One region of the Delftia sp. WSY_7 genome, then DNA from elsewhere that is predicted to be linked to it. Evidence: riboswitches for the same ligand, from Rfam matches in the RefSeq annotation. Region 1 holds a riboswitch; the other holds the start of a gene.
What was found. A riboswitch is a leader RNA that binds a small molecule or an ion and turns the genes downstream of it on or off. The one in region 1 is predicted to bind thiamine pyrophosphate.
Positions count from the first base shown of each region.

Region 2: another riboswitch for thiamine pyrophosphate. It lies ahead of thiC (phosphomethylpyrimidine synthase ThiC); the one in region 1 lies ahead of ACF8ME_RS05325 (long-chain fatty acid--CoA ligase).

Region 1 covers NZ_JBICLB010000011.1:30,554-35,270, forward strand. The annotation lists gene ACF8ME_RS05315 (ABC transporter ATP-binding protein) at 1-89, opposite strand, end outside; gene ACF8ME_RS05320 (acyl-CoA reductase) at 125-1,612, opposite strand; gene ACF8ME_RS05325 (long-chain fatty acid--CoA ligase) at 1,609-2,727, opposite strand; TPP riboswitch at 2,794-2,885, opposite strand; gene ACF8ME_RS05330 (YncE family protein) at 2,914-4,662, opposite strand.
Region 2 covers NZ_JBICLB010000055.1:278,270-282,986, reverse strand. The annotation lists gene ACF8ME_RS28060 (IclR family transcriptional regulator) at 1-438, shown strand, start outside; gene thiC (phosphomethylpyrimidine synthase ThiC) at 464-2,407, opposite strand; TPP riboswitch at 2,673-2,798, opposite strand; gene ACF8ME_RS28050 (nitroreductase) at 2,861-3,523, opposite strand; gene cysE (serine O-acetyltransferase) at 3,577-4,401, opposite strand; gene ACF8ME_RS28040 (RNA methyltransferase) at 4,437-4,717, opposite strand, start outside.

The sequences.
Region 1 (4,717 bases):
ACCACCGGCGGGCGGCCCGGGTAGGTGAACACCACCTGTTCGATATCGAGAAACGCCATGCCGTCAGCCCCGTCTGTGATGCCCGTCATGCCCGTCGTGCCCGTCGTGCCGGTGTGCATGGATGTCAATCCGCATACGGGGCGAACGGCTGCGCCGCCGCCTCGGCAGATTGCTCTATCTCGGTCATGCGCACCAGGTCCAGCAGGTTGAAGCGGCCGTCATGGTGCCAGCCGGCCTCGGGCATGCTCATGGAGCCGATGGCACTGATGCGCGTGACGCCGGCCGCGCCCAGCAGGCCCGCCAGCCGGTACAGCTGCTCGGGCGAGGCGGCAATGCCGGCCGTCTGCAGGTAGTCGCGCTGCGCGGCCACCACGGGCACGGCGTCATCCAGGCGGTCCACGCCCACCACGGCAATCGTGCGGTACAGGGCCGTGGGCGCCAGCGGCTGCAGGCTGTCGCTGTACGCCACGCTCCAGGGCGCGTCCACCGGACCCAGCAGTTGCTGTTCGTCACCTGACCATTCCACGGCCTGCTGCCAGCGGGCCACGGCGGCGCCCTCCTCCAGCTCCAACGGCCGGCGCGCAAAGCGCCGCTGCAGGTTGGCCAGTTCGGCCGCCAGGTAGTCGGCAAAGGCACGCGCAGAGACTGGGGCGCCGCGCTCCACGTAGAAGACATGGGGCGAGTAGCAGCCCTGCTGGTCATAGCGCATCACGTCCCAGGCCGCCAGCCGCGCCACGGCGGGCGCCTTGAGCGTGTCCAGCGCATGGGCGCCCACCATGCCGAAGCCCAGCTTGTGGCCGTGCGGCAGAAAGCGCGTGGTCACGGGCAGGCGCTGGCGCAGCGCCTGCAGCGTCTGGTTGCCGCCGTAGGCGAGCACGGTGTCGGCCTCGGCGTGGAGCGCGGCGGCGGCATCTCCATTCGCGCCCTCCGCCCCATCCACGCCCCCCGCACCGCTCCACCACACCACGGCCAGGCAATCGGCCAGCGGCGGATGCACCTCGGCCAGCAGCCGTGCGAACCAGCCCGCGAACAGCGGCTCGGCGCTGGCCAGCTTGCCAATGGCGGGCGCCTTGACCAGCAGGCCGCAGACCAGGCTCCACAGGGACAGCGCAGGCACATTGCCGGCCCAGCTGTGCATCAGCAGGTCGGGCCCGAAGGCGCGCACCGCGCCGCCCTTGGGCGCGGGCTGGAAGCCGTCCAGCACGGCCGGGTTGGCAAAGTCCTCGGCCACGAAGCGCCGCAGCTGCGCGGCGCGAAAGGTCTTGAAGAAGCCCGTCAGTCCCAGGCGCACCATGTCGGCGTCATAGCCGCTGACCACGGGCAGCCAGGTCTCGGCCTGGCGCCGATAGGGATCGCTGCGGTCCAGCAGGCGGGCGATGGCGCGGTCGATGGCGTCGATGATCTCGGCCACGGGCATGGCCCTGAGGTGGCGGTCGGCGGCACGGCGCATGTGGGCTGCCAGCGCATGCATCTGCGGGCCGGTCAGCAGGGGCACGGAGACTTCCAGCCGCACGCCGCCGCGTTCGAAGGGCAGCACATGCCACTGCACCTCGTCCTCGCGCAAACCAGGCAGTTCGGGCAGGTAGCCGGCCGTGATCCGCTCGATGTTCATGCAGCAGCGGCCTTCACGAATTCATCGACCGCCAGCGAGCAGCCCTTGGCCGCTGCGCCCTCGGCACGCCCCAGCAACAGGAAACCGCTGTTCTCGCCATGGCCGGCCCACAGGCCCACGTCCTCGGTGAGGATGGTGGTGACCGCGTTGTAGTTGGCCAGGTCGCAGTGCACGAGAATGCCGCGCTCGCCGGGCGCCACGCTGCGGCCGGTGACGGGCTCGACCAGGCGCGAGCGTATCCAGTGCGGCCCCGACTTGACCGAGGGCAGCGTGGCATTGCCGTCGTCATAGAACTGCGTGCTCAACTCGGTCATGCCGTACATGTTGATGCAGTGGCTGCGCGGCACGCCCAGCAGCCGGGACAGGTCGGCGTAGAAGTCCTCCAGCGGCAACTCGCGCGACTGGCCCTTGTAGCCGCCCGTGTCCAGGATGCGGCTGCCCGGCGGCAGACGGAAGCTGCGGCCTTGCTCGCGCAGCGCGTCCATCACATGCACCAGGCTGAAGCTGGCGCCCAGCAGCGCATAGGGGCGGCCGCTGCGCTCGGATTCCTCCAGCACGGCGCACAGGCCGGGCATGTCCAGGCCGTCGGGGGTGAGGAAGTAGCGGCTGTCGGTAGTGCCGAATTCCGTCTTGGCCAGCGCCAGGTAGTGGGCCAGCGAAGAGTTGGGCATGGCCTGCTCGTCGGGAAAGAGAATGCCCATGGGCAGGCGCTCGTGCCCGGCCATGAAGCGCTGCGCGAAGTTGCGCGTCATCGACGCATCGTAGACATCGAGCGCGGGATGGAAGTGGCGCCCGCGCGAAGACAGCCCCTTGGCCTGGCCCGTGGTGCCGCTGGTCATGAACACGCGCTCCGCGGGCGAGGCCGGCTCGCTGCGCAGTTCCATGGCCTTGAACGCATCGATGGGCACGGCGGGAATGTCGCTCCAGGTCTTCACATTGCGCAGCGTGGCGCCGCGCCGCTGGCAGAAGCTGCGAAACGGCGCATTCGATTCGTATTGGTAGGCGAACAGCCGCAGGGCCAGTGCATCGAACTGCTCGTCGGTGCAGCCGTCCATGGCAATGAATGCAATCAGGTCTGCGACCAGAGAAGCCGCCTGGGGCCGGGCCTTGTCCATGGAATTCCTTCGAGAGCTGGGACGTGATGCTCCGAAGGCGCCCCGCCCGTGGCGCATGGGCGGCCACGCAGGGGTGCAAGCTCTTCTTCCGCCGGAATGACCCGGTTCAAGTTCTCGGGTGTGGATCTCAGCACTGGCGTGCACCCCGGAGCGGAGAGCTATCTTACAGCAGGGTCGCCAACCCCGTCAGGCCAGCAGGCGAACCACAAAACCCAGCAAGGTCGCGACATACAGCAGCACCAAGGCCTTGCCCAGCACACCGCTGTTGGACCAGAAGTGGCGTGCCACGGCGAAGTCCCAGGCGCCATCGCGCACCTGCAGCTGCGGCAACCGCGCCAGGATCTCGCGCCTGAACGCGGCCTCGTCGAACAGGGGACTGCCATTGAGTCGCAGGGGAATGGCGCGAAGGCCCATCCACAGATGCTGGCGCGTGCAGGTGACGCGACTGGCATCGAATTTGCGGGTCCTGCGTGCCATGCGTACCGCGATCCGATGCCCGTCCGTGGCTATGCGCATGGTCTCCAGCTGCTTGAGCTTGCGCCAGAGCCATGCATACAGACACAGCGGCAACACGGCCAAAAGCACCAGCAGGACACCGAGCATGCCCGTTGGATCGCACGATTTGTCCGGACCGCAGTCGCGCTGGTGCAAAAGCGGCAAGAACCAATAGACCATACCGCCAGCGACCAGGCAATGCAGAACGCCAACCATGGCAAGCGCACGCCTGCGCTTCACGGTGCTGCCCGCAAGCGCCGTGACCGAAGTGACCAGCGGTTTTCCTTCCGAGGCTTGAGAAGCCTGCGCGGCGTGCTGGGACGGTGAGGGAGCCACTGCCGCGCTGGAGGCTTCGGTGTCGCCCACTTCCTGCCAGCGTTTGCCGCCCAATTGGCGCAATTCCCCCGCCTTCCAGGCAAGCCATAGTCCCAGAGCCATCAATACCCCGATGCTGCCCAGCAGGAACGAAGGCAACCGCCTGCCCCATTCATAGGACGAGCGGGCAGACGCCAACTCGCCGCGGAATGGAGCATCCCCGAAAGGCTCCAGCACGCGGCCGTCCAGATCCACGCGATGGACGATGAATTGGGTCATGTCCGGCAGCAAGAACTCCTGACCCACCATGGCGATGGCGTTCGGGTCCTGGTCGGGCGAAAGCGGCAGCACCCGTTCAGGCCTCAACTGGGAATCCATCAACAGCAGATCTGCTCCCCGCATGCCCGAGTCTGCGACCAGCACCCATAGACGCTGCTGGCCATCCAGCTGCATGGCGAACGGGAAGCGGCGCCCGGAACGCAGGCCCGCATATTCCACGGGAAATGCGGCAGGCGCGGCCTGGGTACTCTGTGCCGTATCGATTTGCGCAATCTGATGGCGGTTGGTATTGGCCACCCACATGCGCTCGCCTACCTGCAGCGTCTGATTCGGAAAGCGCAGGCCTTCGCTGTAGGTCTTGAGCAGCACATAGGCTTGCGCTGCACTGGAAGCGGCCTCGCGCTGGTAAACGAGAACGCGGTGATTGGATGCGTCGGAGACCACAATCTGCGCTTCATCGGCCGTTACCCGCATCCAGCGATAGCCACCGCGTGTGGACAAATCGGGCAGACCCAGCGCCACGCAGCGCTGCATTGCCAGATCGCAGCGATGCACACGTCCCTGGTCATGCGCCCAAAGCGTCTTCTCTCCAATGAACTGAAGGCTGCTGACCGATGGGGTCAAACCCAATTGCGCCAACTCCAGACGCTGCAGGCGTGTGCCCTGCCGATCAAACTGATGCAAAGCGCCATGGCTTTGAATCCACACTGTATTGCCTTGGATTGAGGGAAGCCTGGGGCCCAATGGGTCGGGCAACAGCCACCCCCGAAAGACAAAGGCCAGGATCAGCAGGCATTGCAGCCCGATCACAGCCCTGAGCCATTTCTTGTAAACCGCCTCAGCCATTGAATCTCCCCCATTTTTGAATGGAGGCAAGTGTAGACAAACAAGGCATTGCGGC
Region 2 (4,717 bases), on a different contig from region 1:
GTCCTGATCGTGGCCCAGGTCCCCGGCCCCGGGAACTGGGGCCTGTCAATCAGGCTGGGCGCACGCGTCGGGCTGCTGGACACCGGGTCAGGCCATGTGCTGCTGGCCTGCCAGACACCCGAACGCCGCTCGCAGATGCTGGCCGAGCACACGCCTTTGGAAGGCGAGGTGCCACTGCCCGAGGCACAACTGCACGACATGCTGGAACAGATACGCAGCACGGGCTACAGGCAGAGCGAAAGCCTGCAGTCCTATGGTGTGGTGGACATCTCCTGCCCCATCCTGGGACCTGACGGTCAGGCCCTGGCCGTGCTGACATCTCCCTATATCCGCCGCATCGATGGACATGCGGGCCCTTCGCTGGATGGAGCGCGCGAATGCCTGTTGCAGGCGGCACAGGAGTTGTCGTTGAACCGGCAGCCGCGCGACGGCCAGTGAGCCGCGCGCAGCCTGCCGGCTGGCGTCAACGCGCCGTCGTATCGCTGCTGGCCGCCACGATGGGGATATAGAACTCCCCGCCCGCGCGGTTGAATTCCTCGGCCTTGGCCTGCATTCCGGCGGCAATGCCTTCCTGCTCGGCCACGCCCTTGGCAGCGGCGAATTCGCGCACTTCCTGGGTGATCTTCATGGAGCAGAACTTGGGGCCGCACATGGAGCAGAAGTGCGCCACCTTGGCGCTGTCCTTGGGCAGGGTTTCGTCGTGGTAGGCCTGGGCGGTGTCGGGGTCCAGGCCCAGGTTGAACTGGTCCTGCCAGCGGAAGTCGAAGCGGGCCTGGCTCAGCGCGTCGTCTCGGGCGCGGGCGCCGGGGTGGCCCTTGGCGACGTCAGCGGCGTGGGCGGCGATCTTGTACGCGATGATGCCCTGCTTGACGTCGTCGCGGTCGGGCAGGCCCAGGTGCTCCTTGGGCGTGACGTAGCACAGCATGGCGGTGCCGAACCAGCCGATCATGGCCGCGCCGATGGCGCTGGCGATGTGGTCGTAGCCGGGGGCGATGTCGATGGTCAGCGGGCCCAGGGTGTAGAACGGCGCCTCATGGCAGTGCTTGAGCTGCTCAGTCATGTTGGCCTGGATCATGTGCATGGGCACGTGGCCGGGGCCTTCGATCATGGTCTGCACGTCGTGCTTCCAGGCCAGCTGGGTCAGCTCGCCCAGGGTCTGCAGTTCGGCGAACTGGGCTTCGTCATTGGCGTCCGAGGCGCTGCCGGGGCGCAGGCCGTCGCCCAGCGAGAAGCTGACGTCGTACTGCTTCATGATGTCGCAGATGTCCTCGAAGTGCTCGTACAGGAAGCTCTCGCGGTGGTGGGCCATGCACCACTTGGCCATGATGGAGCCGCCGCGCGAGACGATGCCCGTGCGGCGCTGGGCCGTGAGGTGGATGTAGGCCAGGCGCACGCCGGCGTGGATGGTGAAGTAGTCCACGCCCTGCTCGGCCTGCTCGATCAGCGTGTCGCGGAAGATGGGCCATGTCAGGTCCTCGGCGATGCCGCCCACTTTTTCCAGCGCCTGGTAGATGGGCACGGTGCCGATGGGTACGGGCGAGTTGCGGATGATCCAGTCGCGCGTGGTGTGGATGTTCTTGCCGGTGGACAGGTCCATCACGTTGTCCGCACCCCAGCGGATTGCCCAGACCAGCTTCTCGACCTCTTCCTCGATGCTGGAGGTGACGGCCGAGTTGCCGATATTGGCGTTGATCTTGACCTTGAAGTTGCGCCCGATGGCCATGGGCTCGATCTCGGGGTGGTTGATGTTGGCCGGGATGATGGCGCGGCCGCGCGCCACTTCGTCGCGCACGAACTCGGGCGTGATGATCTTGGGGATGGCGGCGCCCAGGCCGTTGCCGGCCAGGCGCGCCTCGCGCGCGGCGTCCTGCTGGTACTCGGCCATCCATTCGCGGCGGCCGTTCTCGCGCAGGGCCACGTACTCCATCTCGGGCGTGATGATGCCCTTGCGCGCGTAGTGCATCTGGGTGACGTTGCCACCGCTCTTGGCGCGGCGCGGCTGGCGCTGCAGCGATGCGGCCTCGGCCCGCAGGCGGGCCACGCGCTCGTCTTCCTCGCCGCGCTTGCCGCCGTCGTCCAGGGCCTGGCGCAGGCGGCCGGCGTAGTACTCGCTGTCGCCGCGCGACTCGATCCAGGCATTGCGCACGCCCGGCAGGCCGCTGCGCACGTCGATGGCCACGGCCGGGTCGGTGTAGGGGCCCGAGGTGTCATAGACGCTGACCTGCTCGCCATTGGTCAGCTGGATATCGCGCACGGGCACGCTCAGGCCGGCATGCAGGCTGCCTTGCAGATAGCTCTTGGTGGAGGCCGGGAACGGCTTGCGCGACTGCGCCAGCAGGTCGGAAAAACGCTGTGCGTCGGGAGCTTCGCCGGCTGCGGGGGTGAAGATGGAATCGGGAGCGTTCATGTCGGGTTCCTTGCGTTCAAAGCGTCGATCAACAACGCTCCGGGAACCGGACACTCCTTGGGCTGTGCCAAAGGCCGCGCACCGGGCTATGCCAGTGTGGGCCTGCCAGGGCCGTATGGCCTTGGCCCCTGGTTGCCACGCACGCCAAGGCGCACGAGCAGCCTTGGTTGGCAAGGGTCGATGCGCATCGGATGGTGGCCTGCCTGGCCGTTGCGGCCCTGCGTGTATCCGCCGTGGCGGACTTCCATCCTCTGACTTCGGCCCCGCTTCAGGGTCCCGCTCTTCTTCCGCCGGTATCAACCGGATCAAGTTCGTCGGGTTCGCCGCCTGGCCCATGCAGCGCATGGACCGGTTGGCATCTCAGTGCATCAGCACACCCCGGAGCAGCGGCAAGTATAGAGGATGGTTGGCGGCCCATCGCCTGCGGGTTTGCCCAGGGGCCATGCGCCGCCGTCAGTCAAAGCCGCGCAGCGCACCCCATTCGGCCAGCGGAGCGCGCGTGGCGCGCCAGCCGTTGATGGGGGCGCTCTTGTCCTCGTAGCCCAGCGCAATGCCGAAGGCCACGTGGTAGCCCTCGGGCAGCGCCAGCGCCTGGGTCACGGCGTCGTTGTAGCGGCGCCAGAAGCCCTGGGCGCAGGTGGCCAGGCCATTGGCGCAGGCCAGCAGCATGAAGGACTGCAGGTAGATGCCCAGGTCCACCCATTGCGGCAGGCCCATGCGCTCGTCCACCGCCACGATCAGGCCCACGGGCGCGCCGAAGAACTGGCCGTTGCGGGCCAGCTGCTCCAGCCGCGCGGGCTTGTCGTCGCGCGGAATGCCCAGCGACTGGTACAGCTCTTCGCCATTGGCAAAGCGCCGGCTGCGGTAGGGCTCCCAAAGGTTGGGCGGGTAGGACAGGCCGGGCTGGGCGTCCTGGGGCTCGGCTTCGGCAACGGCGGTCAGCAGTTGCTGCAGCGGCTCGCCTGTCAGCGCCAGCACGCGCCAGGGCTGCAGGTTGCCGCCCGAGGCCGCATTGGCCGACTGTTCCATCAGGGAGCGCACCAGCGCCGCATCGGGCGACTGGGGCAGGAAGGCGCGCACGGAGCGGCGCGCATGCAAGGCCTGTTCAACGTTCATGCTGGTCGGAGTCTCCGGTCTTCTTGGGGGATCTTGGGTGATCTTCTGCAGGCCTACTTGCCCATGATCTGGTCGATCTTGTCCTTCTGGAACGCCTGCGGGCGCTCGGATTCGCAGGGCACGCAGTCGCCCACCTTGCTGCCGGCCGAGAGCTTGGCAATGGCCTCCCAAAGCAGCGCGATCTGCTGCTCGTGCGCGGCCGCGCCATCGCTCAGGCCGCGCATGGCCTGGGCCACGGGGTCCATTTCCTGGGTGATGCCGTAGGCCGTGAACGGCTGGGGCGCGGCAGAGGCCGGGACCTTGATGGACTCGGCCTTGGCCGATGCCGGGTCGTGCTCGGTCACGTCGGCGCTGTGGCCGTTCTTGCTGGCGATGATGCGCGCCGGAATGCCCACCGCCGTGGCGCCTGCGGGCACGGGCTTGATGACCACGGCATTGCTGCCGATCTTGGCGCCGTCGCCCACCTCGAAGCCGCCCAGCACCTTGGCGCCTGCGCTGACCACCACATCGCGGCCCAGCGTGGGATGGCGCTTGGCGCCCTTGTACAGCGAGGTGCCACCCAGGGTCACGCCGTGGTAGATGGTGCAGCCGTCGCCGACCACGGCCGTCTCGCCGATGACGACGCCCATGCCGTGGTCTATGAAGACGCGCTCGCCGATGACGGCGCCGGGGTGGATTTCAATGCCGGTGAGCCAGCGGCCGATGTGCGAGATGAAGCGCCCCAGCCACTTGAGGCCATGGTTCCAGCACCAGTGCGCCGGGCGTTGCAGCCAGATCGCATGCAGACCCGGATAACAGGTGATGACCTCCCAGGTGCTGCGTGCCGCAGGGTCGCGGTCGAGGATGCACTGGATATCGGAGCGCAGGCGGTCAAGCATCTAGGGGCTGGTTATTGTTGACAAGACCGCTCAGTCTAGCGTTTCGGTGGGGTGCTCTGCAGCATGGCCTTCGCAACACCGCGCAGGATGTGGATTTCCTCGGCGGTCAGTTGCGAGCGGTTGAAAAGCTGGTTGAGGCGCGGCATCAGCTTCTTGGGCGCAGCCGGATCGAGAAAGCCGATATGCGCCAGCGCCTGCTCCCAATGGCCCAGCATGCCGGCCACCTGGGCCGCGTCGGCACGCTGCGGCGCGGGCGTGTGCTCCACCACGGGAAAGCCGCCCAGCGCCTGGCGCCATTCGTAGGCCACCACCTGGA